DNA from 3 places in the Stutzerimonas sp. 21-1 genome. Region 3 is predicted to be linked to each of the others. Evidence: predicted binding sites of a transcription regulator. Region 3 holds the regulator's gene; each other region holds the start of a gene.

Region 1 (10,278 bases), 2.0 Mb from region 3:
GCGAATCGTAGATGTTCAGCGAAGTCGAGCTGTTGTAGGTCGTGGGGTCGGTTGGATCGAACGTCGCATTCGCAGCGGTCAACGCCGCAGTCACGTTCGCCGGCAGCGCTTTCGCGGCATCTCCCGCGGCCTGGGCATTAGCTATATTCGTCGCATCAACCAGTGCTGCAGCGCGAGCGGCATCGGCTGCCGCCGTATCGCCCGACACAGCAAACTCGGCATCGTAAGCAGCCTGTCCGGCCGCGGTCAGCGAGTTGTTATAGGCCGCGTCATAGAACGGCTGCACTTCGGCATCGTACGCAGCCTGCCAGGTTGTCGGCGATTTCTGCGTCGAGTTCAGGTTGAACGCCGTGGTGATCTGGCTGGTCGCCTTCGGAGCCTGGTTGGTGGTCTGCACCTGCAGGTCGCCGACCACGCCGCTCTGCAGATTGCCGTTCGCATCGACCGGATAGCCCTGCAGCTTGTAGCCGAAGTTATCGACCAGGAAACCAGTGCGATCGGTGCCGAAGTAGCCCGCGCGGGTATAGCTCATGGCGCCGTTGTTACTGACCTGGAAGAAGCCGTTGCCGTTGATCGCCAGGTCCAGCGCGTTCTGTGTGTAGTTGATGTTGCCCTGGTTGAACTGCTGGGAAATGTTCGACATCAGCACCCCGCTGCCTTGCGGGTTCTTGCCAGTGCCCATGACGGACGCGGCGTACACATCGGAAAACTCCGCGCGCGACTGCTTGAAGCCGACCGTTCCGGCGTTGGCGATGTTGTTGCCGGTAACGTTGAGATCCTTGCTCGCGGCACGCAGGCCGCTAAGACCGATATTGAAGGACATTGAATCGCTCCTTTCGCCGAGTGCCGGCGGTTATTGTCCGATGACCTGGACCTGGGAAAGCCCGATGCTGCCGATACCGGCCAGGTTGAGCATCAGCTCCCCGCCGTTCTGCCCGAGCGTGACGCTGTCCACGTTGGCCGGAAGCAGGGTGTACAGCCCCTTGGTTTCGCCGTCGTAGGTAGCCTGCGCCTCGAACTTGTAGGTGCCGGGCGGCAAGGTTTTGCCGCTGGCATCCTTGCCGTCCCACATGAAGGAGACATTGCCGGCCTGCTGCTGCCCGAGGTTGACGCGACTGACCGAAGCGCCGGTGCTGTCGTAGATGTTGACGAATACGTTGCTGCTCGACGTTGGCAGTACCAGGCTGGCTTTGAAGGTTTCGCTGGTGTCGACCACCGCCTTGTCGGTCGGCACGATGACCTTGCGCCCTACCAGCGACGAGGCCTGCAACGCTTGCGACGACTGGTAGCCGGAGAGGATGGTCTCCATGCTGGAATTCAGTTTTTCGACGCCCTCGACGGTGCTGAACTGCGCCAGCTGGCCGATGAACTCGCCGTTCTCCTGCGGCTCCAGCGGATTCTGGTTGTTCATCTGCGCGACCAGCAGTTCGAGGAACTCGTTCTTGCCGAGCTCTTCGCCCTTGACCTCACGGTCCTTGCCGAACTGGTACTGATCCAGTATCGAGCCGGTACCGCCAACGCCGCTTGTTGTGCTCATCAAAAGGCTCCCTTACTGACCCAGTGTCAGCACTTTCTGCAGCATGGTCTTGGCCGTGTTCATCAGCTCGGCGTTGGTCTGGAACGCGCGGCTGGCGGAAATCATGTCGGCCATCTCCTCCACCACATTGACGTTCGGGTAGTAGACGTAGCCCTTGTCGTCGGCCGCCGGGTGATTGGGCTCGTAACGGGCCTGCAGCTCGCTCTGGTCCTCGACCACACCAAGCACCTGCACACCGACGCCGGCCTGGTCCTGATCGGCGAACAGTGACTCGTTCGGCGCGCCGCTGGCCTGCTGCAGCATGGTGGCGAACACTGGGTGGCGAGCCCGGTAGGTCTCATCGACGCTGGACGACACCGTCTCGGCGTTGGCGATATTGCTGGAGATAGTGTTGAGGCGCGTGCTTTGCGCACTCATGCCACTACCAGCGATGTTGAAGACATTACTCAGGGACATGGCTGGACTCCTTATTCGCCACGCAGGGCGCTCATTAGCCCGCGGAACTTACTGTTGAGCAACGTGAAGCTCGCCTGAAAATCGACGGCGTTCTGCGCGTAGTTGGATTGCTCGATCTGCAGATCGACGGTGTTCTGATCGAGCGAGGCATGCGCCGGCGTGCGAAAGCGCAACGAAGGATCGGCGATCTCCAGTCCTTCGGCGGCGATGTGCCGGGCGTCGGTGGTACGCGTGGCGAAGCTGCCCTCACCGCGTGCGGCCTGCGCCGCCAAAACGGCGCCGAAGTCTAGATCACGCGCCTTATAGTTGGGCGTATCGGCGTTGGCGATGTTGTTGGCCAGCACCTCGGCACGCTGCGCACGAAAACCAAGCGCCTTCTCGTGAATGCCGAGTGCCTTGTCGAAACTGATGCTCATGGATCTGGACCTCTGCCGGATACAAGTCTGCTGGCGCAAACTTGAGCAAAGCCCATGCCATCTATTCAACAGATTGATTTATAAGGACTTATTTCGAGCGACGCCAGTTTAGGCGTCAAAAGCGGCAAGGCTTTACCGCTGGGTTGCCGCGTACCGTCATGATGCATGACGGTTTTCTGCCGCCGCCAAAGGCTATCGCGCCTGATAAATGATGCCCGGGCTGCACTGAACCATCTGATACAGCTCAGGCAAGCCGTTGAGCGCCTCGGAAGCGCCGAGGAACAAGTAACCGCCGGGCTTGAGCGTCGCATGAATACGGCGAAGGATGTCTTTCTTCACGTCGGCGGAAAAGTAGATCAGTACGTTACGGCAGAACACGATGTCGAACTTGCCCAGCGCGGCATAGCTGTCGAGCAGGTTCTGTGTCCGGAACTCGACGCGTGCGCGAATAGGTGGTTTGACCACCCAACGCCCCGGCGCGGCAACATCGAAGTAGCGCTGCAGACGCTCGCTGGACAAGCCGCGGGCGATGGCCAGGCCGTCATACTCGGCCGCCTTGCTGGCCGCCAGCATGGTTCCGGACAATTCGGTGGCGACGATCTGCACACCCAGCCGCGGCTGGCTCGGGTTCGCCCGCTCGAACTCATCGATACTCATCGACAGCGAATAAGGCTCCTGCCCCGAGGAGCAGGCAGCCGACCAGATCCGCAGCCGCTGGCCCGCACCACTCTTGAGCAGCTCGGGCAGCACTCGGTTCTTGAGCACCTCAAAGGGATAGGTGTCGCGAAACCACAGGGTTTCGTTGGTCGTCATGGCATCGACGACCTGCTCGCGCAGGCCCGAGCGCGGCATGCTCTGAATCTTTCTGACCAACTCACCAAGCGAGCTGATGTGCTGTTGCTCCATCAGCTTGTTCAGTCGACTGGAGACCAGATACTGCTTGTTGCTGCCCAGCAGGATGCCGCACGTCTTTTCAAGAAATACCCGGAACTGCTCGAAATCCTGATCGCCTGACACTAATTGCTCCCGCCCTGGTAATGAGAGGTCATGGCCTCAGTTTCGGTCCGCACGTTTTATCCGCTCCGCCACGCGGGTGGCCAGATCGTCCGGCTGGAATTTGGCAAGAAAATCGTTCGCGCCAACCCGCTTGACCATGTTCTGGTTGAATACCCCCGATAGCGAGGTATGCAAAAGGATATGCATGTCCTGCATACGCGGGTCGTGACGCACCTCAGTAGTCAGGGTATAGCCATCCATTTCCGGCATTTCAATATCGGAAATCATCATCATGAACTCATCGGCCGGACGTCGCCCCTCATCGGCCATTGCCTTCAGATAGTTCAGCGCCTGACGCCCGTCATTGAGCGCTACCACCTCTACGCCCAGATTCTGCAGACAGCGGATGATCTGCTTTCGCGCGACGGAGGAGTCGTCGACGATCAGCACGCGACACGACCCGGCACGGGCCTGCACATCGGCATCGATGACAGCGGCCGAAACCGTTTCTGAAACCGGCGCGGCTTCGGCCAGAACCTTTTCCACGTCGATGATTTCGACCATCTGCCCGTCGAAATGCGTCACTGCCGTGAGGTAATGATCGCGTCCGGCCCCCTTGGGCGGCGGGAGGATTTCCTCCCAGTTCATGTTCACGATGCGCTCGACTGATCGCACCAAGAAACCAAGAGTCCGGTTGTTGTACTCGGTGATGATGGTAAAGCAGCTCTGCAGATCGTCGAGCGCGGGCTTGCCGATCGCCAACGCCAGATCGAGGATCGGCAACGTATTGCCACGGATATTGGCGACACCGCGGACGACAGCGGTCGAGCGCGGCATGACGGTCAGACGCGGGCACTGTAGAACTTCTTTCACCTTGAACACGTTGATGCCGTACAACTGCGCGCCATCGAGGCGGAACAACAGCAGCTCCAGACGGTTCTGCCCCACCAACTGGGTTCTCTGGTTAACCGAATCCAATACTCCGGCCATGCCGTCATCCTCTTGCGTTAGCAGCAGCGCTGCCTAAAGCCAAACGGGCTTGATGGGCACGCCCCTTGCTTCGGATCGAGCCATGAATGCTCAACCGACATTATTTCGACACGCCGCCAAAACGACGCGCAGCCGCCTCGCCATCTTTGCGTGTCTGGCCCTGCTCAGTGCCTCTGCTCTAGCGGAGCAGATGCCGACTCTGTCACATCCTGACCAGCTTATCGACGAGACTCGAAAGTTTCTTGAGCAGGCGACGACGGACTATCTGCGACGTAGCGACATCGCGGGCCGTCACGAAATCGAAGTGAATCGCCTGGACCCTCGCCTGCGCCTGGCCAGTTGCGACAAGCCACTCACCTTTAAGCTCGAGAGCCCTGCGCAACCGATCGGTCGCGTCACGGTTCGCGTCAGTTGCGAAGGCAGCTCGCCGTGGTCACTGTTCGTTCCTGGCCAGGTTCGCCTGTTTCGGGATGTCATCATCGCCGCACGCCCACTCAGGCGCGACAGCACCCTCAGCGCCACCGACGTATACCTGGCCGAACGGGATGTGTCGTTGCTCAACCAGGGCTATCTGACGTCGCTCGACCAGGTGTTGGGCAACAAGCTGACGCGCCCGGTTCAACTCGATCAGGCGCTCGCGCCTACCCTTCTGCAGCTCGCCGAGGTGGTACGCAAGGGCGATCAGGTAGTCATCACCGCGCGCAGCGGAGGCATCAACGTCCGCATGCCCGGTGAAGCGCTGTCCGACGGTGCACCCGGCACGCAGATCCGTGTAAAGAACCTGCGCTCGGGACGAGTCGTCAAAGCTCGGGTCGCTGGCCCCGGGCAGGTTGAGGTGGCCATGTAGCGGAGCTTCCCGCTGCATGTGCGAGACACGGCCATGACGATGGTGGATAAAAAAGCTAAAGTTCTTCCGGACGTTGCCGAAAACCGGGCAAGCGTCCTGATTCCTTCGAGGTTTGCATCATGGTCATCGACTTCAACCGGCCCAACAGCGCTCTCGGGTCGACCGCTACGCGTAGCGGCACCGTTCAAGGCAACGAACGCCCCACGGCGCAGCCGGCTAGCGGCGACACCGCACCAGTCAGCGGCAACACTACGGCTCCGGCTGGCGAATCCGTACAACTGAGCCCCGAAGCCCAGCGCCTGCAGCAGGCCATGGACAAGCTCAATGAACAGCCGACCGTAGATCAGGAGCGCGTGGCCAAACTGCGGCAAGCCATCGCCGACGGCAGCTATCAGGTCGACAGCCAGCGCGTCGCCTCCAAGCTGCTGGCGTTTGAAACCCAACGCTAAGGCGACTCAGCGCCCTTTTCCGAGCCAGACATGCAAGACGAAGCCCTGCTCCAGCAACTCAATGGCGATATCGACATCGCCCAGCAATTACTTGAGCTCGCCGAGCAGGAATTTCAGGCGCTAAGTGAACGTGATCTGGCGAAGCTGGAAGGCATACTCTCGCAGACGCAACCACTGCTTGCACTACTCGGACAGCATGGCGGCCTGCGCAGCCAGTGGCTGAGCGAACAAGGGCTGAGCTCGGATCGTGCCGGCCTGCAACAACTCGCCGCGAAGACCCCACTAGGCCCCCGCATTCTTGAGCAGGCCGATTCACTCGAGGCTGCCTTGAATGCCTGCCGCGCAGCCAACGAGCGTAACGGCCGACTGATTCGCGCCAATCGCGCAGCCGTCGGCAGCATGCTGGAGATTCTGCAAGGCAGTAACGCGACGCCGGACCTGTACGACAACCGGGGCGGCACGGCCAAGACCACTCAACAAAGGCCTCTCAGCCAGGCCTGATCCCCCCACACGGACGCGCGGGCATGACCGTTCGCGACGTAGCTGCGCTGAGAGACTTGGAACGTGGCAAATCCTTTCATTGAAGAAGCTGGCCCACAACCACCCAAGCTGCTGACCTCGCCCCTGGAAATTCATGCGAGCCTAAAACCGCTGCTCGATAACCGCAGCCCGGTGATGATTCGCTTCGACGAGCGCAACCAGCGCTACCAGAGCTTTCTGATCGAACTGGACCGCGAGAAAGGCTGGCTTGCGCTAGATGAACTGATCCCCAATGACGGCGAGCGCCTACTACTTCAGGGTGAAGCTTTTCACCTGGAAGCGTTCGACGAAGGCGTGAGAATAGCCTGGAGCAATTCCCAGCCGGTCCATCCGAGCGAGATGGATGGCGCACGCTGCTATTGGGTTCCGATCCCCACAGAGCTGACCTATCACCAGCGCCGCAACGCCTATCGCGCGCCGCTGCAAGGCGCGCCTATTGTCACCACGCTGGGCGGCAACAGGCTTCGCAACAGCCTAGAAGGCAAGCTTCTCGACATCTCCGCCACCGGCTGCAAGGTGAGTTTCAAAGGCGATGTACAAAGCCGGCTGCAGACCGGCCAGGTATACGAACAGCTCTCCGTACGCCTCCCGAGCGGCACGGTGCAGTCTGCTGCGGAACTTCGCCACGTCGCATACGACGAAAAACTCGACCTGACCTTCTGCGGATTGAGCTTCTACCGCATCAACGGTCTTACCCAGCGAAATGTCGAGCGCTTTGTCTATCAACTGCAGCGCGAAGCACGCCGTAATCAGTCGGAAGATGGGCTCGACTGAGCCGATATCCCGCCCAGCAGGACGCCAGCAGCGCTCCGGCACGAGAGTCTCGATCAAGGCAGGAAAGTAGCGAAGCAGCGCTACTTGAAGGCTGGCGTCCCAGGCGAGGTTCGAACTCACAACCTTCCCCTTAGGAGGGGGATGCTCTATCCAATTGAGCTACTGGGACGTGCGCGCGGCATGTTAGCGAGCCGAGCCGTTTTTGTCATGCCAGGTCGCCCATCAGCCTGCATGCAAAATGCAATTCCGATTTTTAGAATCATGCATTCTGCAATACGATACCTTCCACAACGTACGCTATCTTATTGATTCTAAAGTGATTTTTTTTAACAAATCATTGGCATGACGCGTGCTTCCTTTTGGAATAACCCATCAGCGAAGGATACGCATCATGTGGAAAATGATTTGCCTGCTCGGCACGACGCTCGCACTCAATGCAGCCATGACACACCCGCCGGCGGAACACAGCACCGATTTCAGAACAGCGAATGCAGCGCAGCCAGGCATGCCGGGCCTCGAAGCACCTGCCGCACGCGCTCTCAACATGAGCGGAGCCGGCCCAACGAGCCTCAGTCAACCACAGCGATGGATCTTCTGATCCGATTTAGCGACCGACTAAAACTAGAGGGAGCTGCAATGTCCAACTTCGCCATCTTCTGTCTACTTATTGGGGCGATCTTCGGCGCATTTCTGATCATCGAGCCACAAGTTGCCAAAGGCTGGTACATCGCCGCGCAGGCAGGACTGGTTATTTGCGGCCTGGCGTTTATAGGTGCCATGTTGATTGGGCGACGCATCAAGTTTGATCCCGTGCTGCGTTGACTGCGCCCGGCTCGCGATTGTCCGGGGTGCGGCCGATCACAATCAGCGCACACTAATAGCAAAATGCCTTTACCCGCTTCGCATAACCGCCGTACAATTGGCGCCACCAACCCGTCCCAAAAGTTTTTCTACGCAAACGGAACAGCGCGGGACGGCGGTTGTCAGACCAATGACCTTTCACGGCAATAAGCCACCACGCCAACCTGACTAACCGGTTTATTATGCGCCCTATGAAGCAGGCAGTTTATTCCAGCCGAACGGCTGACAAATTCGTGGTTCGACTGCCCGACGGCATGCGTGAGCGCATTGCCGACGTCGCGCGCAACCACCACCGCAGCATGAACTCCGAGATCATTGCGCGCCTGGAGCAGAGCCTCCTGCAGGAAGGCGCATTAGATGACGATCTGAGCATGCGCCTGGACAGCCCCGAACTGTCGATTCACGAGCGTGAGCTGCTACAGCGCTTCCGCCAGCTCACGCATCGCCAACAGAATGCCCTGATTGCTCTGATCGCTCAGGACGCGGAGCTGGCTAAAGAAGAAGCCTGAGCACCAGCAGCCACAAGCCGGTCTTGTCAGTTTCGATGAGTGCCAAAAAATCCGATACCCCACAGGGCATCGGATTTTTTATTGCTACACGCCAGGGCTAGAGAAGGAAAACTGTCGCCAAACCTAGAAAGATGAAAAAACCACCGCTGTCGGTCATGGCCGTGATCATCACACTGGCCCCCATTGCCGGATCGCGCCCCAGACGGGCAAGTGTCATCGGAATAAGTACCCCCATCAACGCAGCCAGCAGGAGATTCAAGGTCATTGCGGCCGTCATCACCACGCCCAGCGACCAGCTGCCGTATAACCAGTAGGCCACAAGCCCAATTACCCCCCCCCAAACCACACCGTTGGCCAACCCCACTCCAAGCTCCTTGCGCAACAAGCGGGCCGTATTGCCGGTACCAACCTGATCGAGCGCCATAGCGCGCACGATCATGGTGATCGTCTGGTTACCCGAGTTGCCACCGATCCCAGCAACAATCGGCATCAGCGCTGCAAGCGCCACCAATTTCTCGATCGAACCGTCGAACAGACCAATCACACGTGAAGCAATAAACGCGGTAACCAGATTCACGGCGAGCCAGGCCCAACGGTTGCGAACCGATTTCCATACCGACGCGAATATGTCCTCCTCTTCGCGCAGACCAGCCATGCTGAGCACTTCGCTTTCGCTCTCTTCGCGAATCAGGTCGACCATCTCATCTATTGTGAGACGCCCGATCAGCTTTCCGCCCTTGTCGACAACAGGCGTGGAAACCAGGTCATAGCGTTCAAAGGCTTGCGCCGCCTCGTAGGCGTCTTCGTCAGGATGAAAGGTGACGGGATCGCTGGCCATGACCTCGGCCACCTGCTTTTCCGGGTCATTAACCAGCAGCCGCTTGATCGGCAATACGCCTTTGAGCACGCCGTCGTAATCGACCACGAACAGCTTGTCGGTATGACCAGGCAACTCTTTGAGGCGACGCAGGTAGCGCAGCACGACCTCTAGACTGACATCCTCGCGGATGGTCACCATCTCGAAGTCCATCAGCGCACCGACCTGATCTTCCTCATAGGACAGAGCCGAGCGAACCCGCTCTCGCTGCTGCGCATCGAGCGTTTCCATCAGCTCGTGCACGACATCCCGCGGAAGTTCGGGCGCAAGGTCGGCCAACTCATCGGCATCCATTTCCTTGGCGGCGGCAAGCAGCTCGTGATCATCCATGTCGGCGATCAGCGTCTCGCGCACCGCGTCGGAAACTTCGAGAAGAATGTCGCCGTCGCGTTCGGCTTTTACCAGCTGCCAAACGGTAAGACGGTCATCGAGAGGAAGCGCTTCGAGAATATGCGCAACGTCTGCCGGATGCAGCGCATCGAGCTTGCGCTGCAATTCCGCTAGGTTTTGCCGATGCACCAGGCTCTCCACTAGCTCCTGATGCTCGCCCTCCTGACGATGAGTGAGATCTTCGACCAGGCGGTGCCGATGCAATAGTTCGATCACCTGCGCCAGGCGATCCTGCAGCGTTTCTTGCGTTTTTTTTGCTTCTACTTCTGTCATGGCGCACTCCACCCCCAGCGCGAGGGGCACGCCAAGAGGATCAATCAGTCATGTGATTGGCAAGCAGGATTCTTGAGCGACTACTGGGTAAGTCCATGGGATGGTTCGATTCCACAAGCCCGAAGGCGAACGCCGCAATGATACCACCGCTCTATCGGCAAGACTGTTCAAATGACCGCGAATACAACTGCTTGGCGCCAGCTGTGCAGTCGCCCGAACACCACCAACACGAGGCGAGCTCATCTGTCGACGCCTTCACGCCACAGCAAGGCACAGCTGCACAAGAAGAATTTTACGCCTAGGCTTATGCCCTTTCTTCGTCATGGAGGACGAACATGCATTACCCCCTTTCCGCCACCTTAT
Region 2 (10,278 bases), 1.5 Mb from region 3:
TGAACGAACTCGCCGGTCTCATGGGCCGGCCGCTGGAAAGCGAGGCGGCGCAGGCGGCGGCGCTGCGTGAGCTGATCCAGCGTGGTGCCGCCGAGATCATCGTGCTGTCGCTGGGGGCGCAGGGCGCGTTGTTCGCCTGTGGCGACCGGCTCGAACGCCTGCCTTCACCGGCGGTGCCGGTGGTCAGCGCGGTAGGTGCTGGCGACAGCATGCTGGGCGCCATCGTGCATGCCCTGGCGCAAGGCTATGAGCTGGGTGCGGCCGTGCGTTTCGGCGCGGCGGCCGGCGCGGCGACGGTGATGCGTCCGGGCACCCAGCTCTGCCTGCGCACGGATGTCGAGCGGCTGTTCGCCGGGCGGCCGGTCGACGCCAGCGCGTGAGCCCGCCGCCTGCCGCTCAGTGGCCGAGCAGTTCGTTCATCGCGATGATCTGTTCGGCCACCTGGATCAGCTTCTGCTGGCGGCTCATGGCCTGGCGCCGCATCAGCGTGTAGGCCTCCTCCTCGTTGCATTCGCGCAGCTTCATCAGCAAGCCCTTGGCCAGCTCGATGCGCTTGCGCTCGGCCAGCTGCTGATCGCGGGCATGCAGCTGGGCGCGCAGCGCCTGGTCACTCTCGAAGCGCGCCATCGCCACGTCGAGAATTGGCTTCAGTCGCCGCGCGTGGATGCCCTCGACGATATAGGCGCTGACCCCGGCACCGATGGCCTGGCGCATGGCATTTGGGTCGTCGTCGTCGGTGAACAGCACGATCGGCCGCGGGCGATCGCGGCTGACCAGCACCACCTGTTCCATCACGTCGCGGCCGGGGGAGTCGGTATCGATCAGCACCACGTCCGGGCGCACGGCCTCGACGCGTTCGGGCAGGTCGATGATCGAGCTGCAGGCGTCGATGACCTCGAAGCCGGCGTCGACCAGCGCACTGCGCAAGCGCCCGACCTTCTTCGGCGTATCGTCGACCAGCAGGATGCGCAGTACTTCGCTCTGCATCAGCGGCTACCTCCCGAAGTATCGTCGGCCAGCGCATGCAGGGCGAAGCTGCGGGCATAGGCGGCCGGATCGCTGCCGTCCCAATGGCTGTCGCCCAGCAGCAGGCTACTGCGATTCGACGTAGCAGGAACGGCAACACCCAACGCACCGGCGGCGTCCCGATACAGCGCGGTCTGCTGCACGGCGCAGGCCACGGCGTGGTAATCCGGGTCATGCCGCAGCAGGCCCCAGCGGCGCAGCTGGGTCATGAACCAGACCCCGTCGGAATGAAACGGCATGTTCACTGCGCCGTCGGCGAAGAAGCGCAGCGGATGCGCGTCCTGCCAGGCGTTGCCGAGGCCGTCGCAGTAATGCCCGAGAAAGCGCGGCGCGATGGCCGTCAGCGGTGCGTCGACATAGTCGCGGGCGGCGATCAGCTGCGCGGTGCTGCGGCGATTCTCGTCGTTGCGCTCGATGAAACGGCTGGCGGCGAGTACCGCCATGATCAGCGCGCGGGCGGTATTGGGGTATTGCTCGACGAACGCACGGGTGCAGCCGAGGACCTTTTCCGGGTGATCCGCCCAGATCGACTGGCTGGTTGCGAGGGTGAACCCGGTCTGTTCGGCCACAGCCTGCGCGCCCCAGGGTTCGCCCGCGCAGAAGCCGTCGATGCGACCGTGGCGCAGGTAGCCCACCATCTGGGCCGGCGGAACCACCAGGGTGCGCACGTCGCGCAGCGGATGGATGCCGTGGGCGGCGAGCCAGTAATACAGCCACAACGCGTGGGTGCCGGTGGGGAAGGTCTGGGCGAAGGTCAGGCGTGCACCGCTTTGGCGCACGCAGCGGTGCAGCGCTTCGGCATCGGTCACGCCGGCTTCCTTGAGCGGCATCGACAGACTGATGCTCTGGCCGTTCTGCGCCAGCCCCATGAGCACAGCCATGTCCACCGGCGCACTGCCACCGATGCCCAGATGCACGGCGTAGATCAGGCCGTAGAGGCCGTGGGCGGCATCCAGCTCGCCGTCGAGCAGCTTGTCGCGCAGTCCGGCCCAGGAATGCTGGCGGCGCAGGTTGAGTGTCAGCCCGAACGGCTGGGCGAAGCCCTGGGTGGCAGCGACGATCAGCGAGGCGGCATCGGTCAGCGCCATGAAGCCGAGGTTGATGCTGCTTTTCTCCGGAGCATCGCTTCCGGCGACCCAGGCGAGGGCGTCATGGCGCGGTGGGCGGGGCGTTGCGGGCATGCGGGCGACCTTGTCGGTACGGGCCGGCACGCAGTTCGCACCGGCTTCGGTCAGCTCCGTAGCAAGCGATATGCCAGGGCCGCTGCGGCCAGGCACACCGGCGGGGAGGTCAGCGCGGGTACAGAGGCGGCAGCACGCCGGGTTCCTGCTCGGCGGCGGGTGTCTGCGCCGGCGGCAGGGTCTGGATCGCCTGCCAGAGCGCGTCGCCTTGCCAGCGCTGGCCGGTTTCGCTGTACAGGGCGCCATTGAGGCCGTCGAGCGCATCGGACAGCGGCACGAAGCGCGCCGCCATATCGGCGAGGGTTTCCGGTTGCTGCCGCGCCCAGGCGTCCAGCGCCTGGCGGGTGGCCTGGGTGTCGTTGGCCTGGCAGGCCCGACGCAGGTCATCCAGCAGGCTGCGGGGGGTGGGCCCGGGCTGCAGGGTGCGTACGGCCGGCTGGCGCCGTGCACGCCACCACAGCGCGAAGCCGAGTGCGGTGGTGAGCGCGAACAGCGCGGTACTCAGTTGCCACGGCCAGAGCAGTGCGCGCGGACGGGTGCGTGTGCCGGCCGGCCGCGGTTCCAGCGGCGGTTGGTCGAGGTTGGCGTTGGGCGCGACCTGCAGGGTGCGCGCGGCGAGCGTGGTGCGTTCGAGACGGTCCTCCAGGGTGTTCCACCAGACCACTTCGATGGCTGGCAGCCGCAGCTCGCCGCTGCCGGTCGGAACCAGCGCCTCGCGTTCCTCGCGGCTGCCGATCAGGCCGTTGCTGTCGACCTCGTCGGCGAGGTTGGGCTGGTCCGGATAGCGGCGCAGGCCGGCGATACGCGCGGTACCGACGGACGGCAGCTGCGCGCCGGACAGACCTTCGGCCTTGAGCAGCAGGCTGCGGGTCAGGGCTTCGCCATGCATGGCCTGATCCGGCTCCGGGCTCCAGGCTTCCACCAGGGTTACACGGGTGGCCGGCAGCCAGGGGGCGTCAGCCGGATAGCTGGCGGGCCTGGGCTTGACGTGCAGCGGGATGCTCGGCGACTTGACCTGGGTGGCCTTGCCCGGACGCGGGCCGAGCAGGGAACTGCCGCTGGCGACGGTGGTGGCGCTGAACAGCTGGCTGGGAATCAGCAGATCGCCGCTTTGCTGCGGGAACAGCGCATAACGGATCTCGATCACGCCGTGGCGCAGGCCGTTGATGGTCTTCTCGTAGGTGCGTGGCTCGCCGAGGCGCTCCACCCGCGCGTTCGGCATCTGCAAGGGCGACAGGTTGCTGTCGTCGTACAGCGACACGGAGTGGAAGATGCGCAGGGTGAGGATCACCTGCGCCTGCACGTAGACGCTGTCGCGGTCGAGGCTGGCGTCGATGAAGATCGGTGCCAGCTGGTCGCCGTCATCCGTGTTGCCCGAATCCTTTACCAACAGCGTGATCGGCTGGCTGCGTAGCTCGCCCAGTTGCAGCGGCGGGATGACCAGCTGGCCGCTGCGCCGGGGGCGCAGGGTGGTGAGCCAGCGGGTGGTCGAGCGGGTTTCGCCCTGAACGTTGGACAGGCTGTTGAGCTGGCGGGTATCGAAAACCTCGAACAGCTCGTCCAGCGGCTGCAGGTCGGGCTTGCCGAAGACCGTGGCGTTGCGCACCTCGAGGGTCAGTTCGAGGGTTTCATCGAGGCTCAGCTGCGTGCGATCGACACTGGCGTGCAGGTCCGCGGCGTGGCTCGGGACAGCCAGGAGAGCGAGCAGTACAAAGGCCATCAGGCGGATCATCGATTCAGTTCCTGGCGCTTGCGTTGTTCGTAAAGGAATTTGCGGCGCAGCAGCTCGCCCGGATTGTCCGGAATCTGCCGTAGCCACTGCTCCATCGCCTGCTGGCGCTCACGGGCCGGTAGGTCTTCGAGCGGCGTTGCGGGGGCCTCGGTATCCGCCTCGGCTGGCGGCGGTTCGCTGGCCTGCGACGCGTTGGCGGGTGCTTCGCTGGCGCCCGGTTCGGCGTTGGGCGACGGCGTTGCCGGCTGCGTGGTGTCCGGCGTGGTGGGGCTGGTCTGCGCGGTGGGCGGCGGCGGTGTTGTGGCACCGGGTTGCTCGCCGGCTTGCGGCTGCTCGGGTGCTGACTCCTGCTGGCGCTGGCGCAACAGTTCTTCGACCAGCGCCTTGTTGCGCTGTGCCGGCGCCAGGTCGGGTTGCCGCTCCAGCGCCTGTTCGTAGGCTTCGAGGGCGGCCTCCAGCTGCTCGCTGCGTGCCAGCGCATTGCCGCGGTTGTAGTGATCGCTGGCGCTGTCACCAGTGGCGAAGCGTTCGGCGGCTGCCGCGTAGTCACCGGCGCGGTAGAGCGCGATGCCCTGCCAGCGCGGGTCCTCGAAGCGTTCGGCGGCCTCGGCCGGTCGCTGCGCCTGCAGCAGACGCTGGCCCTGCTGATCCGGGCGCAGCCAGAGGTCGGTGAACTCCAGGGCACTGGCCGGCTGCGGCTGCAGCAGCAGGAGCGGCAGGCAGAACAGCCAGCCGCGGCGCCCTGCGCAGGCGGCGAGCAGCAGCAGCGGCAGCAGCAGCCAGTAGCCCTGGTCGAGCCAGGCATCCAGGCGGGTGGTTTCGTCCTGCTTGAGCATGCCGCCGCTGGCCTCCAGCAGGCCGAGGTTGTGCAGGTCGGCATCGTCCAGGCGCGCCTGCTGGTAGCGGGCCCCCAGTTCGGCGGCGAAGCGGCGCAGGCCGGCGTTGTCCAGCCGCGGGATGAGGATGGCGCCGTGTTCGTCCTTGAGGAAACTGCCGTCCTCGCCGGCGATCGGCGCGCCCTGTTCGCTGCCGATGCCGAGGATCGCCAGGCGCTCGCCGCGCCCGCCCAGCAGTTCGGCGATGTGTTGCTGCGCCGCATCGTCGATCGCGCTGGTCATCAGCAGCAGTCGCCCGCGGCCCTGGGCGCCCTGTTCGAGCAGTGCCAGGCCTTGTGCCACGGCCAGATCGGCGCGTCGTCCAGGTTCGGGCATCAATGCAGGGCTCAGCACGTTCAGCAGGTTGGTGGTGGTGGCCAGATCGTCGGACAGCGGCACCAGCGTGTGTGCGCTGCCGGCATAGACGACCACGGCCGTCTGCGCGTCGGGGCGGCTTTCGATCAGGTCGAGCAGCTTGCGTTTGGCCTGTTCCAGGCGTGATGGCGGGCTGTCGGCGGCGAGCATGGCGGGCGTCGTTTCGAGCAGCACCACCAGCGGATCGGCGCGTTTCAGGCTGGGTTGCTCCAGGCGCTGCCAGCTCGGCCCGAGCAGGGCCAGGCAGGCCAGCAGCCAGGCCAGCCCGAGGGCGACCCAGGGCAGGCGGCTGTTGCGCAGGCGACCGCGGGTCAGCAGCGCGGCGTGGAACGCCTCGGGAAGCAGGCGCTGCCAGCGGCCGATCTGCCGCTGGCGGTGCCAGAGCCGCCACAGCAGCCAGATCAGCAGCGGTACGATCAGCAGCCAGAAAGGCCTTAGCAGATGCGGCCAGAACGCGCTCATCGACGTCGCTCCAGAGCCGCGGCGAGGCGTTGCAGCGGCGCCTGCCAGAGATCGGCGGCGACCAGGAGCAGGCTGATCAACAGCGCTGCGCTGAGCGGCCAGGCGTACAGCGGCTGGGCGATGCGGGCGCGGGCCGGCTGCTGCGCCGCTGGTTCGAGATGATCGAGGGTATCGCCGATGACTTGCAGCTCGGCGCTCGAACGCGCACGGAAATAGCGACCTCCGGTGCGCTCGGCGATGGCCTGCAGGGTCGCTTCGTCCAGCTCCAGTCCGGGATTGAAGCCGAAGCGACTGAGCACGCCGCCTTCCTCGGCGTCGGCACCGATACCGATGGTGTGAATCTTCACCTGCTCATCGGCAGCCAGCTGTGCCGCGATCAATGGCGCGATCTCGCCGCCGTTGTTGGCGCCATCGGTGATCAGCACCAGTACCCGGCTGTGCGCGGGGCGCTCGCGCAGGCGCTTGACGGCCAGGCCGATGGCGTCGCCGATGGCGGTGTTGCTGCCGGCGATGCCGACCACCGCTTCGTCCAGCCAGGTGCGCACGGTGCGTCGGTCGAAGGTCAGCGGCGATTGCAGATAGGCCTTGCTGCCGAACAGGATCAGCCCGACGCGATCACCGTGGCGGGCCTCGATGAAGTCGCCGAGCAGCAGCTTGACCAGCTCCAGACGGCTGATTTGCTCGTCCTGCCATTGCATGTCGGGGTAATCCATCGAGCCGGAAACGTCCACTGCCAGCAGCAGGTCGCGCCCGCTGGTGGGCAGCGGCAGCGGCTCACCGAGCCATTGCGGGCGGGCGGCGGCGAACAGCAGCAGCAGCCAGATCGTCAGGTAGGGCAGCTGCTGACGCCACGCCGGCAGCGCGACCCGTGCGCGGCGGCCGGACAGGGTTTCCAGCTCGGCGAGAAAACTCACCTTGAGCGCCGCTTCGCCGCTGTCGGCCGCGGGCAGCAGCCAGCGCAGCAGCCAGGGCAGCGGCAACAGCAGCAGCATCCACGGCCAGGCCAGCTCAAACATGCTTGCGAATCCAGATCTCGACGGCTTGTTCCAGCCCGTCGATGGCCTTGTCGTCGAGCCGGCATTCGGCGCGGTAGGAGCCTTCGACCAGCACCATCCAGCGGGTCAGGCCGGCGGCCGGGCAGCGGCTGTCGAGAAACGCCAGCCAGGCGCGGCCGCTGAGCGTATGTGGGTGGTTGTCCGGGTAGCGCGTGCGGCACAGCCGCTTGAGCAGGGCGTTGAGCTGTTGCAGCCAGTGGCTGGCGGGCTGCCCGCCGTAGGGCTTGATGAGCTTGGCCAGTTCGAGCAGCGCGGCCTGGCGCTGCGGGTCCAGCGGCGCTTCGGCGGGTGCGCGGCGCGGGCGCACCCGCTGCAACAGACGGTAGCGCTGGTGCCACAGACCGGCAAAAGTGCCGATCAACAGCAGCGCCAGCAGCCACCAGCCCGGTGCCGGCGGCCACCAAGAAATCGCCGCCGGCAGGATCGGCGGTGCGAGTGGATCGAGCGGGTTCATGCGTGTGCCCCGGCGTGCTGCACGCTGAGGTGCTCGCGCAGTTGTTCGACCGGGTCGCGCTGCGTGTCGAGCGGCATCAGCGGTACGCGCAGCCGGTCGGCCAGGCGCTGCCAGCGAGCGCCGCGCGCCTCACCCAGCTGACGATAGGTCTGGCGCAGCGTGGCGTCGTGGGTGTCCAGCTCCAGTCGCGCGCCGCGCTCGGCGAAGCGCAGCAGGCCGGCGGCGGGGAGGGCATGGTCGAGCGGATCGAAGACCGGCAGCAGCAGCAGATCGACGTGCCGCGCCAGCAGGCTGAGCTGCTGCTCGGCGGTGTCGGTCAGGGTGCGTTCGTCGCACAGGATTACCGCCAGGCTGCCCGGACGCAGCACCTCCCGCGCGCGGCGCAGGGCCAGGCCGAAGGCATCCGCTTCGATGGGCGTATCGCTGTCGAGCCGGCCGTTGGCGCGGGCCAGGCGGTCGAGCAGTTGCAGCAGGCTCTGCTTGTTGCGCCGCGGTTTGATCTCGTGGTGCTCGGCGTTACCGAACACCAGCCCGCCAACCCGGTCGTTGTGCAGCAGCGCGGCCCAGCCGATCAGGCTGGCGGCCTCGGCGGCAAGCACCGACTTGAACACCCGCGCGCTACCGAAGAACAGCCGGCGGCTCTGTTCGACCAACAGGTAGATGGGCCGCTCGCGCTCCTCGTGGAACAGCTTGGTGTGGGGCTCCTGGGTGCGCGCGGTGACGCGCCAGTCGATGGTGCGCACGTCGTCGCCGGCCTGGTAGACGCGCACCTGATCGAAGTCCACGCCGCGCCCGCGCAGCTTGGAGTGATGCAGGCCGACCAGCGGGCTGCGCCGGTGCGGCGTAGAGAACAGCGGCACCTCGCGCACGCGATGGCGCAGGTCGATAAGGGCTTTCAGGCTGGTGCGCACGCCGGTTTCGGCCGGCGGCGCGGAGGGCTGCGCGGCCGGGTGCATTTCAGGCGACCGCGACCACGTCGAGAATGCGTTGCAGCACGCGGTCCTGGTCGATGCCGGCGGCTTCGGCCTCGAACGAGAGGATCAGGCGGTGGCGCAACACATCGAAGAGCATGGCCTGGATGTCTTCCGGGCTGACGAAATCGCGTCCGGCCAGCCAGGCATGCGCCCGCGCGCAACGGTCGAGCGAGATCGAGCCGCGCGGGCTGGCGCCGTAGGCGATCCATTCGGCCAGCTCGGCGTCGTACTTGGCCGGGGTGCGCGTGGCCATGATCAGCTGCACCAGGTATTCCTCCACCGCGTCGGCCATGTACAGCCCGAGAATTTCCTTGCGCGCGGCGAAGATCGCCTGCTGGCTGACGCGATGCTCCGGCGCGGTTTCGCCATTGATGGCCTCGCCGCGCGCCTGTTGCAGGATACGGCGCTCCACCGAGGCGTCGGGAAAGCCGATCTTGACGTGCAGCAGGAAGCGGTCGAGTTGCGCCTCGGGCAGCGGGTAGGTGCCTTCCTGCTCGATGGGGTTCTGCGTGGCCATTACCAGAAACAGCGGCGGCAGGTCGTAGGTGCTGCGGCCGATGCTGACCTGGCGCTCGGCCATCGCTTCGAGCAGCGCCGACTGCACCTTGGCCGGAGCGCGGTTGATCTCGTCGGCCAGCACCAGGTTGTGGAAGATCGGCCCCTGCTGGAAGACGAAACTGCCGGTTTCCGGGCGGTAGATTTCGGTGCCGGTGATGTCCGCCGGGAGCAGGTCGGGGGTGAACTGGATACGGTGGAATTCGGCTTCCAGGCCTTCGGCCAGCTCCTTGATCGCGCGGGTCTTGGCCAGGCCGGGGGCGCCTTCGACCAGCATGTGACCATCGGCGAGCAGGGCGATCAGCAGACGCTCGATCAGGCGGTCCTGCCCGAGGATCTGGGTGGAAAGGAACTGTCGCAGCGCGATTATCGATTCACGATGATCCATCGTTTCAAGGCTTCCGGTGGGGAGGAAACGCCGGCGTGCCCGGCTGCTGGCGTGCGGCCCCGCGCCGCGCCGACGAGCGCGCACTTTACTGCATTTGCGGGCATCTGGACTAACGTTGAACCATGAGCCTGTGGCCTCGGTCACTACCGACGGTCCCCCTTTCTGCAAGTCAGATGGAGCATTTCATGGCGTTCTTCACCGCTGCCAGCAAAGCCGATTTCCAGCAGCAGTTGCAATCGGCCCTGGCGCAACACGTAGACGGACAGCTGCTTGCCCAGCTGGCGCTGTTCGCCGAGCAGTTCTTCGGCATCGTTGCGCTGGCCGAACTCACCGAGCGACGCATGAGCGACCTGGTCGGCTCGACCCTGGCCTCCTGGCGCCTGCTGGAGCGCTTCGAGCCGGAGCATCCGCAGGTGCGGGTATTCAATCCGGACTACGAGAAGCACGGCTGGCAGTCGACCCACAGCGTGGTCGAGGTGCTGCACCCGGACATGCCGTTTCTGGTCGACTCGGTGCGCATGGAGCTGACGCGCCGCGGCTACAGCATCCACACCCTGCAGAACAGCGTGCTACAGGTGCGCCGCGCGGCCGACGGCAGCCTGCTCAAGCTGTTGGCGGCGGATGCGGTCGCTGACGACAGCTCGGTCGAGTCGCTGATCTTCATCGAGATCGACCGCTGCGCGAGCCCGGCCGATCTGCGCGAGCTTGAGCAAGCGCTGCTCGGCGTGCTGGCCGATGTGCGGCTGGCGGTTGGCGATTTCCATGCGATGAAGAACAAGGTGGCGGAGGTGCGTACCCTGGTGCAGGCGGGCGATCTGGCCCAGCGCATCGATGGCGAGGAGCTGGCGGAAATCGAGGATTTCCTCGACTGGCTGGCCGATGACCATTTCACCTTCCTCGGCTACGAGGAATTCACCGTCAGCGACTCCCCGGAAGGCGGCTGCATCGTCTACGACGAGACCTCGCTGCTCGGACTGTCACGCAAGCTGCGGGTCGATCTGAGCGCTGAGGAGCGCTCGCTGTTGCCGTCGTCGCGGGCCTATCTGCGCGAGCCGCTGCTGCTGTCGTTCGCCAAGTCGTCGACGCCCTGTCGCGTGCATCGTCCGGCCTATCCGGATTTCGTCTCGATACGGGAGTTCGATGCCCACGGCCAGGTCGTGCGCGAGTGCCGTTTCATGGGGCTGTTCACCACTTCGGTGTA
Region 3 (10,278 bases):
GCTCGGTGCTTATCGAGCGGATGACGGTCGCGGGGAAATAGAGAGGGCGTCACGGGCGTCCTGACGACAAGGCGCCATGGTGTGGAATCTGGGCGGCGAGCAGGAATAATTCCGCTCGCCGGGGCGCCAGGCGCTATTCGCCTTCCTCGAAATAATCTTCGATTAGTGCGATCAGTGCGGCCAGGGCGGCCTCGTCTTCGTCACCCTCGGTCTGCAGATGCAGGGCGGTGCCCTTGCTGGCAGCCAGCATCATGACCGCCATGATGTTCTTGCCATCCACCAGAGTGTCCGGGCAGCGTCCGACGCGAATGCTGCATGGATAACGATTAGCTACGCCGACGAACTTGGCGGCCGCGCGAGCGTGCAGGCCGAGCTTGTTGATGATGGTGACGTCGCGGGCGGGCATGGGGCTGTTCGTCCTAGGCTATGTCGCGGTGGCGGACCTGCAGATTCTTCAAGGGCGCCTTGAGCGCCTGGCCCAGGCGTTCGGCCAAATAAACGGAGCGGTGATGACCGCCGGTGCAGCCGATGGCGACCGTGACATAGGCACGATTGCTGGCGGCGAAGCGGGGCAGCCACTTGCTCAGGTAGCCGTGAATGTCCTGGAACATCTCGTCAACGTCCGGCTGCGCGGACAGATAGTCGATGACCGGTTGATCGAGACCGGAATAGTCACGCAGCTCAGCTTTCCAGTAAGGGTTCGGCAGGCAGCGCACGTCGAACACCAGATCCGCATCTACCGGCATGCCACGTTTGAAACCGAACGATTCGATGAGAAAAGCGGTGCCGGGCTCGGGTTGGTTGAGCAGGCGCAGTTTGAGCGTGTCGCGCAGCTGATAGAGATTCAGGTGCGTGGTGTCGATCTTGAGGTCGGCATGGTCGATGATCGCAGCGAGCAGCAGCTCTTCGTCGCGGATCGCCTCGGCCAGCGAACGCTTGTCGTTGGTCAGCGGGTGACGCCGGCGAGTCTCCGAGAAGCGTTTGAGCAGGGTTTCGTCATCGGCATCGAGGTAGATCACGTCGCACTGGATATGACGGGACCGTACTTCGTCGAGCAGTTCGGGGAAGCGCTTGAGCTGGCTCGGCAAATTGCGTGCATCGATGGATACGGCGACCTGCGGTTGCAGCAGCTCGGTGTGGAGTAGGGCACGTTCGGCCAGCTCAGGGAGCAGGCCGGCCGGGAGGTTGTCGATGCAGTAGAAGCCGTTGTCCTCCAGAGCGTCGAGGGCGGTGCTTTTTCCCGATCCGGAGCGGCCGCTGACGATAATCAGGCGCATCTACTGGCCGTTTTGCACATCGACCACGACCTGATAAAGGTCGTCGTTGGTGGGGGCTTCACGCAGGCGCTGGCGGACGTCTTCGCGGTCGAGCATGCTGGCAATCTGGCGCAGCAATTCGAGATGTTCATCCGTCGCCGCTTGCGGTACCAGCAAAACGAATAACAGATCGACCGGGGCGCCATCGATGGCGTCGAAATCCACCGGTGCTTCCAGACGCAGCACGGCGCTGAGCGGCGAATTGCAGCCCGCCATGCGGCAGTGCGGAATGGCTATGCCATTGCCGAAACCGGTGGAGCCGAGTTTTTCGCGGGCGATCAGGCTCTCGAAGATGGCCTGTGCATCGAGGTCGGGCAGGTCCTGCGCGATCACCTTGGCGATCTGCTCGAGGACGCGTTTCTTGCTGCCGCCTGGGACGTTCACCAAGGAACGCCCAGGGGTCAGGATGGATTCCAGTCGGATCATGATGCGAGTCAGCGAGCCACTACGCCCTGGGTGTGGTCGAGCTGCTTTTCCTTGTGCTTGATCAGCTGGCGATCGAGCTTGTCGACCAGCAGATCGATGGCGGCATACATATCTTCGTGTTCGGCGTTGGCCACCACTTCGCGACCGGCGATGTGCAGTGTGCCCTCGGCCTTCTGCTTGAGCTTCTCGACCTGCAGGATCACCTGGATGCTGATGATGCGATCGAAGTGGCGGGACAGCCGCTCGAATTTCTCCTCGACATAGCTACGCAGGGCGTCAGTTACTTCCAGATGAAGACCGCTGATGTTGATTTGCATACTGCTTCTCCTAATTGCCTGCTGCGAAGGTGGCCGGTACAGGACCTGCCGCCGAAACATTCAACCTGGCCGCACTATAGTCGCTTGCGTTCGCTTGAGGGAGCGATGCCAAGCGATTCACGGTATTTGGCGATTGTGCGACGGGCAACCTGGATGCCCTGTGCCTCCAGTAGACCAGCGATCTTACTGTCACTCAATGGCTTTTTGGGGTTTTCCGCGGCGACCAGTTTCTTGATGATCGCGCGAATCGCGGTGGACGAGCATTCGCCGCCTTCGGCCGTACTGACGTGGCTGGAGAAGAAGTATTTCAGCTCGTAAATACCCCGCGGCGTGTGCATGTATTTCTGCGTGGTCACGCGCGAGATGGTTGATTCGTGCATGCCTACCGCCTCGGCGATGTCGTGCAGCACAAGGGGTTTCATCGCTTCGTCGCCGTGATCGAGAAAACCGCGCTGATGTTCGACGATTTGCGTGGCGACCTTCATCAGCGTCTCGTTGCGGCTGAGCAGGCTCTTGATGAACCAGCGCGCTTCCTGCAGCTGGTTGCGCATGAAGGTGTTATCGGCACTGGAGTCAGCGCGTTTGACGAAGCCGGCGTATTGCGCGTTGACACGCAGGCGCGGCATGGCGTCCTGGTTCAGCTCCACCAGCCAGCGGTCGTTGTGCTTGCGCACGATCACGTCTGGCACCACATATTCTGGCTCGCTGGCCTCGATCTGCGAGCCGGGGCGGGGGTTGAGACTCTGTACCAGCTCGATCACCTGGCGCAGCTCGTCTTCCTTGAGCTTCATCCTGCGCATCAGCAGGCTGTAGTCGCGATTACCCAACACATCAAGGTAATTGCTCACCAGTTGCTTAGCCTGTTCCAGCCAGGCGGTCTGTTCGGGCAGTTGGCGCAGTTGCAGCAGCAGGCATTCGCTAAGGTTGCGGGCACCGATGCCGGCAGGTTCGAACTGCTGGATACGGTGGAGCACCACTTCGATCTCGTCGAGCTCGACCTCAAGCTCGGGATCCAGCGACTCGAGCACCTCTTCCAGACTTTCTTCCAGATAGCCCTGGTCATTGATGCAGTCGATCAGGGTCGTGGCGATCAGCCGGTCGGTATCGCTCATCGGCGCCAGGTTGAGCTGCCAGAGCAGATGGCTTTGCAGGCTGACGCCGCTGGAGGTGCGGGTGGTGAAATCCCAATCGTCATCGTCGTTGCTTGGCAGGCTGCTGGCGCTGGTCTGGTAGATGTCTTCCCAGGCAGTGTCGACGGGCAGTTCGCTAGGAATGCGCTCGCCCCAGTCGCCTTCTTCCAGGTTGTCGGCGTTATGCGTGGGTTCTTCGTAAAGATTGTCGCTGCTCGTCTGGCTGGCCGAGGGGCCTTCACCGTTCTGATCGGCGGCTTCAGCCATGGGGTCGGCGTGACTGAAGTCGTCGCCATCCTCCTCGCGTTCGAGCATCGGGTTGGAATCCAGAGCTTCCTGGATTTCCTGCTGCAGATCCAGCGTGGAAAGCTGCAGCAGTCGTATGGCTTGTTGCAGCTGCGGCGTCATCGTCAGCTGCTGGCCCATCTTCAGGACTAGCGATGGTTTCATGGCAGAGGACTTCGAACCTTATGTGCCGGCGCAACCGCGCCCGTTCCCAATAGGCGCTAGGCGCCGAATGAAAGCAAATTATATGCCTGCCAGCGAAGCCTTTGCCTAGGCCAGAAATGTTGGGTCACGCAAAAAAACCGACGTGCCGGACCGCTCACAGGCGGAATTCGTGGCCCAGGTAGACTTCCTTGACCAGCTGGTTGGCCAGGATGGTTTCGGCGTCGCCCTCGGCTATCAGCTGGCCGTCATTGACGATATAGGCCGTTTCGCAGATATCCAGAGTTTCGCGGACATTGTGGTCGGTGATCAGGACGCCGATGCCCTTGGCCTTGAGGTGGTGGATGATTTGCTTGATATCGCCCACGGAGATCGGGTCGACGCCGGCGAAAGGTTCGTCCAGCAGGATGAACTTGGGCGCCGTGGCCAGGGCGCGGGCAATTTCTACCCGGCGTCGTTCGCCGCCGGACAGGCTCATGCCGAGGCTGTCGCGAATATGGCTGATGTGAAATTCCTGCAACAGTGCTTCGAGCGCTTGTTGGCGGCCGGCTCGATCGAGATCCTTGCGCGTCTCCAGGATGGCCATGATGTTGTCCGCCACCGAAAGCTTGCGGAAGATCGAGGCTTCCTGCGGCAGGTAGCCGATACCGGCGCGGGCGCGACCATGCATGGGCAGGTGAGTGACGTCCTGCTGGTCGATCAGCACACGCCCCTGATCGGCACCCACGAGGCCGACGATCATGTAGAAACAGGTGGTCTTGCCGGCACCGTTGGGGCCAAGCAGGCCGACGATTTGCCCGCTCTCGATCGATAGGCTGACGTCGCGCACGACCTGGCGGCTCTTGTAGCTCTTGGCGAGGTGCTGCGCTTTAAGTACGGCCATTACTGCGCCTGCTCCGCCGGCTGCTCTTTCTTGCGTGGCTGGATGACCATGTCAATGCGTGGCTGTGGCGTGGTCACCGCGGTGTTGGTGGCGCGGCCGGCGTTGACGATCTGTCGCTGGGTGTCATAGACGATCTTCTCGCCCTCGAAGGTATTGCCTTCCTGCACCACTTTGGCTTGGTCGATCAACACGATGCGCTCGTTCGCCGCGAAATACTGGATGGTCAGGCCGTAGGCCTTGACGATCTCCTTGTCGACCGCCGGCTTCTGCTCATAGTAGGCAGGCTTGCCGATGGAGGTGAAGACCTCGACATCGCCGTTGCCGTCCTGGGTGATGGTCACGGTATCGCCGGTGATCTTCATCGTGCCTTGGGTGATCACCACGTCGCCGCGATAGACGGCCACGCCCTGCTGGTCGTCCAGTTCGGCCGTGTCGGCCTGAACGCGAATCGGCTGGTTGCGGTCTTCTGGCAGCGCCGAGGCAGTGGTACCAAGCAACAATGCGCTCAAACCGAGCAGGAGGGGGAGGGTCTTAACGCAGCTCATGCTTGCCTCTTACATTGGACAGCAGGTGCATCCTGCCATCATCCAGATACGCTTTCATTCCCGTGGCCGTCGTGACGCCATTGGCGGCCTCGATTCTAACGGCTTGCCGGGTTTCGGCATAATCCTTCTCGGGCCAGACCGTCATCCGGCTGGTGGTGAGGATGGTGGGGCGGCCCTTGGCGTCAGTACGCTCCACGCGAACCTGATCGATCAGCTCGACTTCGCTGCCGCCGGCGGCAACCTCGCCGCGCTCGCTGCGAACATGCCAGGGCAGTTCCGTGCCGCGGTAGGCATACAGGTCGGGGCGCGTCAGCAGACTGACGTCGCTGGCCTTGAGGTGCTCCATCTTGTCCGCGGTCAGCTCGTAGTGACGCTTGCCATCCGGCTGGAACTGCACGGTGCGGGCGTTGAGTACGTAGAAATCGATTGGCGATTCCGCGGTGGCGACCGCTGCCGGCTGCAGCATGAAGCTTTCCGGACGGATGTTCCAGTAGCCGACTGCCACCAGCAGGGCGGCAATCAGCATCAGCAGGGCGGGAAAGCGCAGTTTGTGAAGCATCGGAACCTCTACAGGTAGGCCGATTGAGCGGCCACCAGGTTGCCCTGGGCGTGCAGAATCAGCTCACAGAATTCGCGGGCCGCACCTTCGCCGCCGCGCGCTCGGGTCACGCCGTGGGCATGCTGGCGCACAAAGGCATCGGCGCTGGCCACGGCCATGCCCAGGCCGACCCGGCGGATCACCGGCAGGTCGGGCAGATCGTCGCCCAGATAGGCGACTTCAGCGTAGCTCAGCCCCAGTTCGGTCAGCAGCTCGTCGAGCACCACCAGCTTGTCCTCGCGCCCCTGATAGAGATACTGGATGCCGAGGTTCTGGGCGCGGCGCTCGACCACGGGGGTCTTGCGGCCGCTGATGATGGCGGTGCGCACGCCGGAATTGATCAGCATCTTGATGCCGTGGCCGTCCAGTGTGTTGAACGTCTTGAATTCGCTGCCGTCAGTGAGAAAGTACAGGCGGCCGTCGGTCAATACGCCGTCGACGTCGAAGATCGCCAGACGGATGTCGCGAGCGCGTTGCAGCAGGTCCTGTTGCATCACATCACTCCCGCACGTAGCAGGTCGTGCATGTTCAGCGCGCCGACCGGAAGCCCTGCGTCGTCGATCACCACCAGCGAGTTGATCTTGTGGTCCTCCATGATCTTCAGCGCTTCGGCGGCCAGCATGTCGGCATTGGCTGTCTTGCCGCGAGCAGTCATGACGTCGTCAATGAGTGACTGGCGCACGTCGATACCCTTGTCGAGGGTGCGGCGCAGGTCGCCGTCGGTGAAGATTCCCGCGAGGCGTCCATCGCGTTCGACCACGACGGTCATGCCCAGCCCTTTGCGAGTCATCTCCAGCAGGGCGTCGCGCAGCGAGGTGCCGCGCTCGACTTTGGGTAGGCGCTCGCCGGTATGCATCACATGTTCGACCTTGAGCAGCAGGCGCCGGCCAAGCGCGCCCCCTGGATGTGAAAATGCGAAATCCTCGGCGGTGAAGCCGCGCGCTTCGAGTAGCGCGATGGCGAGTGCGTCGCCGAGTACCAGACTGACGGTGGTCGAGGAGGTGGGGGCAAGATTGAGCGGGCAGGCTTCCACCGCCACGCTGGCGTCTAGATTGACTGCCGCTGCCTTGGCCAGTACCGACTCGGGGTTGCCGGTCATGCTGATCAGATTGAGGCCAAGGCGCTTGATCAGTGGCAGCAGGGTGACGATCTCGCTGGTGGTGCCGGAGTTGGACAGCGCCAGCACCACGTCGTCGCGGGTGATCATGCCCATGTCCCCGTGGCTGGCTTCGGCCGGGTGTACAAAGAATGCCGGGGTGCCGGTGCTGGCCAGCGTCGCGGCGATCTTGCGGCCGATGTGACCGGACTTGCCCATGCCCACCACCACCACGCGTCCCTTGCAGGCTAGGACCAGCTCGCAGGCATGCACGAAGCGTTCGTCGATGCGGCTGCGAAGCTGTTCGACGGCTTCGGTTTCCAGCTGGATGGTGCGTTGCGCGGTGTCGATCAGTAGGCTGCTCTGGCTCATCGTGGGCGCGATCGTCCGATTAAAAGCGCACGATTATAGCGCCAATCGTGCGCGCGCTGATGAGAAAAATGCCCATGCATAGGCCGCGATGGCGACGTCGGAGGCGGGCAGTGTCTGCGCTGGACATGTCCGGAAACCCCCGGTCGGTTGGGTCGCCGTGGGGGCGGTGCTATAGTGCGCCGCCGAAAACGGTCATGGCAGAAAGTATCCCGCAGCGGTCGGGAGCCGTCTGTTTCGCAGACTGCATGCAAGGAGACCAGATGAGCGCCTGCAACGACTTCGCTGTCGAGCTGAAGGGAGTGACCTTCATGCGCGGTGAGCGAAGTATCTTCGACAATATCGATATTGCCATTCCGCGCGGCAAGGTCACTGCGATCATGGGCCCGTCCGGCTGCGGCAAGACGACCCTGCTGCGTCTGATAGCCGCCCAGCTGATGCCGAATCGTGGCGAAATCTGGGTGGCCGGCAACAACCTGCCGAGTCTTTCGCGTAGCGAGCTGTTCGACATGCGCAAGCAAATGGGCGTGTTGTTCCAGAGCGGTGCGTTGTTCACCGATCTCGATGTGTTCGAGAACGTCGCTTTCCCGCTGCGGGTGCACACCCGTCTGCCGGAGGAGATGATCCGCGATATCGTCCTGATGAAGCTGCAGGCGGTTGGCCTGCGCGGGGCCGTCGAGCTGATGCCCGACGAGCTGTCCGGCGGGATGAAGCGTCGCGTGGCGCTGGCGCGGGCAATCGCGCTGGATCCGCAGATTCTCATGTACGACGAGCCGTTCGCCGGTCAGGATCCAATCGCGATGGGCGTTCTGGTGCGGCTGATCCGGCTGCTCAACGATGCGCTCGGAATCACCAGTATCGTCGTGTCCCACGATCTCGCGGAGACCGCATCGATCGCCGACTACATCTATGTGGTCGGCGATGGTCAGGTGCTTGGCCAGGGTGTGCCGGCCGAGCTGATGGAGTCGGACAATCCGCGCATCCGCCAGTTCATGACGGGCTCGGCCGACGGCCCGGTTCCGTTCCATTTTCCTGCGCCGGCCTATGCTGATGACCTGTTGGGAGGCGCCGATGCGTAAGCGTTCGCTGTTGGACAGGATCGCGCTGCTCGGCCGCGCGGGGCTCGATGTGCTTGCGGCACTGGGGCGTTCGACGATCTTTCTGGTCCACGCGCTGTTCGGCCGTAGCGGGCTGCGCAACGGCCTGGCGCTGCTGATGAAGCAACTCTATGCAGTTGGCGTGTTGTCGCTGGCGATCATCGTCGTGTCTGGCATCTTCATTGGCATGGTTCTGGCGCTGCAGGGCTACAACATCCTCAGTAGCTATGGTTCGGAGCAGGCGGTCGGCCAGATGGTCGCCCTGACGCTGCTGCGCGAGCTCGGGCCAGTGGTTACGGCCCTGCTGTTTGCAGGCCGTGCGGGCTCGGCGCTGGCGGCCGAGATCGGCAACATGAAGTCCACCGAACAGTTGTCGAGCCTGGAGATGATCGGTGTCGATCCGCTCAAGTACATCATCGCGCCGCGCTTGTGGGCAGGCTTCATCTCGTTGCCGCTGCTGACGCTGATCTTCAACGTGGTCGGCATCTGGGGCGGGGCGATGGTTGCCGTGGACTGGCTCGGTGTCTACGAGGGTTCGTACTGGGTCAACATGCAGAACAGTGTCGACTTCCGCTCGGATGTGCTCAACGGCGTGATCAAGAGCCTGGTGTTTGCGCTGGTGGTGACCTGGATCGCGGTGTTCCAGGGCTATGACTGCGAGCCGACCTCCGAGGGAATCAGCCGGGCCACGACGCGTACCGTGGTATACGCCTCGTTGGCAGTGCTGGGCCTCGATTTCATTCTGACCGCATTGATGTTTGGAGATTTCTGATGCGTATCCGCTCACTGGAAATGGGTGTCGGCCTGTTTCTGCTAGCCGGTCTGCTGGCGCTGTTGCTGTTGTCGCTGCGGGTCAGCGGGTTGAGTGTCGGCAATGCCGATACCTACAAGGTGTATGCCTATTTCGACAATATTGCCGGTCTGACGGTCAGATCCAAGGTGACCATGGCCGGCGTGACCATTGGCAAGGTCACCGCCATCGATCTGGATCGCGATAGCTTCACCGGTCGCGTGACGATGGAAATACAGCAGGATGTCGACATGGTGCCGGTCGATTCCACCGCCTCGATCCTTACTGCCGGCCTGCTCGGCGAGAAGTACATCGGTATCAGCGTCGGCGGTGACGAGGAGGCTCTCGGTGATGGCGACACGATCAGCGACACCCAGTCTTCGCTGGTGCTCGAAGACCTGATCGGCAAGTTCCTGCTCAACTCGGTTAACAAGGAATAAGGAGTGCTTCGAATGATGACTGCCCTGCGTCGCGGGCTGCTGGTTCTGCTGACTGTACTGCCGCTGTTTGCCCAGGCTGCGGTGAGTCCGCACCAGCTGATTCAGCAGACCACCGATCGGCTGCTGGCCGATCTGAAAGCAAACAAGGAGCAGTACCGCAGCGATCCTTCGGCGTTTTACGACGCGCTGAACGGCATCCTCGGTCCGGTCGTGGATGCCGAAGGCATCTCGCGCAGCATCATGACTGTCAAATATTCGCGTAGCGCTACGCCCGAGCAGATGACGCGCTTTCAGGAAAACTTCAAGCGCAGCCTGATGCAGTTCTATGGCAACGCCCTGCTGGAATACAACAACCAGCAGATCCGCGTATTGCCGCCGACCGGCAAGCAGGACGGCAAGCGCGCCAGTGTCGGCATGGAAGTGGTCGGGCGCCAAGGCGAGGTCTACCCGGTGTCCTACACGATGGTTAACGATGGCGAATGGCGTGTGCGCAACGTGATCATCAACGGCATCAATATCGGCAAGCTGTTCCGCGACCAGTTTGCCGACTCGATGCAGAAGAATGGCGGCGATCTGGACAAGACCATCGACGGTTGGGCCGAGGTAGTGGCTCGCGCTAAGGACACTTCGGCCGGTCAGCAGGCCAGCGGCGATGAATGACGGGCGCATCGAAAGCCTGCCGGGCGGAACGTTGCGTCTGCTCGGTGTGCTTGATCTGCGTACCGGTCCGGTTTTGCGTGAGCAGGGCCAGGGGCTGATTCGCGCAGAGAAGGGCGCGGCGCTGTTGCTCGACTGCTCGGCGGTAGAGAAGTCCAGCAGCGTCG

Evidence for each region. The regulator sigma-54, encoded in region 3, starts transcription at its own class of promoters, with help from an activator protein. The targets are predictions, from matches to a motif close to ANTGGCATNNANNTTGCTNT.
Region 1: the regulator sigma-54 is predicted to act here: its motif matches at 2,452-2,471, upstream of flgB (flagellar basal body rod protein FlgB).
Region 2: the regulator sigma-54 is predicted to act here: its motif matches at 2,266-2,285, upstream of AC0ZJQ_RS11415 (CmpA/NrtA family ABC transporter substrate-binding protein).

What each region holds. Positions count from the first base shown of each region.
Region 1 covers NZ_CM150500.1:2,844,912-2,855,189, forward strand. The annotation lists gene AC0ZJQ_RS13755 (flagellar hook protein FlgE) at 1-823, opposite strand, end outside; gene flgD (flagellar hook assembly protein FlgD) at 854-1,537, opposite strand; gene flgC (flagellar basal body rod protein FlgC) at 1,550-1,993, opposite strand; gene flgB (flagellar basal body rod protein FlgB) at 2,005-2,409, opposite strand; gene cheR (protein-glutamate O-methyltransferase CheR) at 2,602-3,426, opposite strand; gene AC0ZJQ_RS13780 (chemotaxis protein CheV) at 3,463-4,395, opposite strand; gene flgA (flagellar basal body P-ring formation chaperone FlgA) at 4,478-5,242, shown strand; gene flgM (flagellar biosynthesis anti-sigma factor FlgM) at 5,362-5,691, shown strand; gene AC0ZJQ_RS13795 (flagellar protein FlgN) at 5,722-6,192, shown strand; gene AC0ZJQ_RS13800 (flagellar brake protein) at 6,256-7,005, shown strand; tRNA gene AC0ZJQ_RS13805 (tRNA-Arg) at 7,098-7,174, opposite strand; gene AC0ZJQ_RS13810 (hypothetical protein) at 7,397-7,603, shown strand; gene AC0ZJQ_RS13815 (PA3371 family protein) at 7,642-7,827, shown strand; gene AC0ZJQ_RS13820 (Arc family DNA-binding protein) at 8,049-8,375, shown strand; gene mgtE (magnesium transporter) at 8,473-9,915, opposite strand; gene AC0ZJQ_RS13830 (DUF4124 domain-containing protein) at 10,251-10,278, shown strand, end outside.
Region 2 covers NZ_CM150500.1:2,348,572-2,358,849, reverse strand. The annotation lists gene AC0ZJQ_RS11425 (1-phosphofructokinase family hexose kinase) at 1-380, shown strand, start outside; gene AC0ZJQ_RS11420 (ANTAR domain-containing response regulator) at 397-987, opposite strand; gene AC0ZJQ_RS11415 (CmpA/NrtA family ABC transporter substrate-binding protein) at 987-2,207, opposite strand; gene AC0ZJQ_RS11410 (BatD family protein) at 2,317-3,939, opposite strand; gene AC0ZJQ_RS11405 (VWA domain-containing protein) at 3,936-5,651, opposite strand; gene AC0ZJQ_RS11400 (vWA domain-containing protein) at 5,648-6,667, opposite strand; gene AC0ZJQ_RS11395 (DUF4381 domain-containing protein) at 6,660-7,160, opposite strand; gene AC0ZJQ_RS11390 (DUF58 domain-containing protein) at 7,157-8,116, opposite strand; gene AC0ZJQ_RS11385 (AAA family ATPase) at 8,118-9,077, opposite strand; gene AC0ZJQ_RS11380 (NAD-glutamate dehydrogenase) at 9,263-10,278, shown strand, end outside.
Region 3 covers NZ_CM150500.1:873,280-883,557, forward strand. The annotation lists gene pmbA (metalloprotease PmbA) at 1-41, shown strand, start outside; gene AC0ZJQ_RS04195 (HPr family phosphocarrier protein) at 134-406, opposite strand; gene rapZ (RNase adapter RapZ) at 420-1,277, opposite strand; gene ptsN (PTS IIA-like nitrogen regulatory protein PtsN) at 1,278-1,742, opposite strand; gene hpf (ribosome hibernation-promoting factor, HPF/YfiA family) at 1,751-2,059, opposite strand; gene AC0ZJQ_RS04215 (RNA polymerase factor sigma-54) at 2,134-3,639, opposite strand; gene lptB (LPS export ABC transporter ATP-binding protein) at 3,794-4,519, opposite strand; gene lptA (lipopolysaccharide transport periplasmic protein LptA) at 4,519-5,064, opposite strand; gene lptC (LPS export ABC transporter periplasmic protein LptC) at 5,051-5,623, opposite strand; gene AC0ZJQ_RS04235 (KdsC family phosphatase) at 5,632-6,156, opposite strand; gene AC0ZJQ_RS04240 (KpsF/GutQ family sugar-phosphate isomerase) at 6,156-7,130, opposite strand; gene AC0ZJQ_RS04245 (ATP-binding cassette domain-containing protein) at 7,391-8,206, shown strand; gene mlaE (lipid asymmetry maintenance ABC transporter permease subunit MlaE) at 8,199-8,996, shown strand; gene mlaD (outer membrane lipid asymmetry maintenance protein MlaD) at 8,996-9,454, shown strand; gene AC0ZJQ_RS04260 (MlaC/ttg2D family ABC transporter substrate-binding protein) at 9,467-10,114, shown strand; gene AC0ZJQ_RS04265 (STAS domain-containing protein) at 10,107-10,278, shown strand, end outside.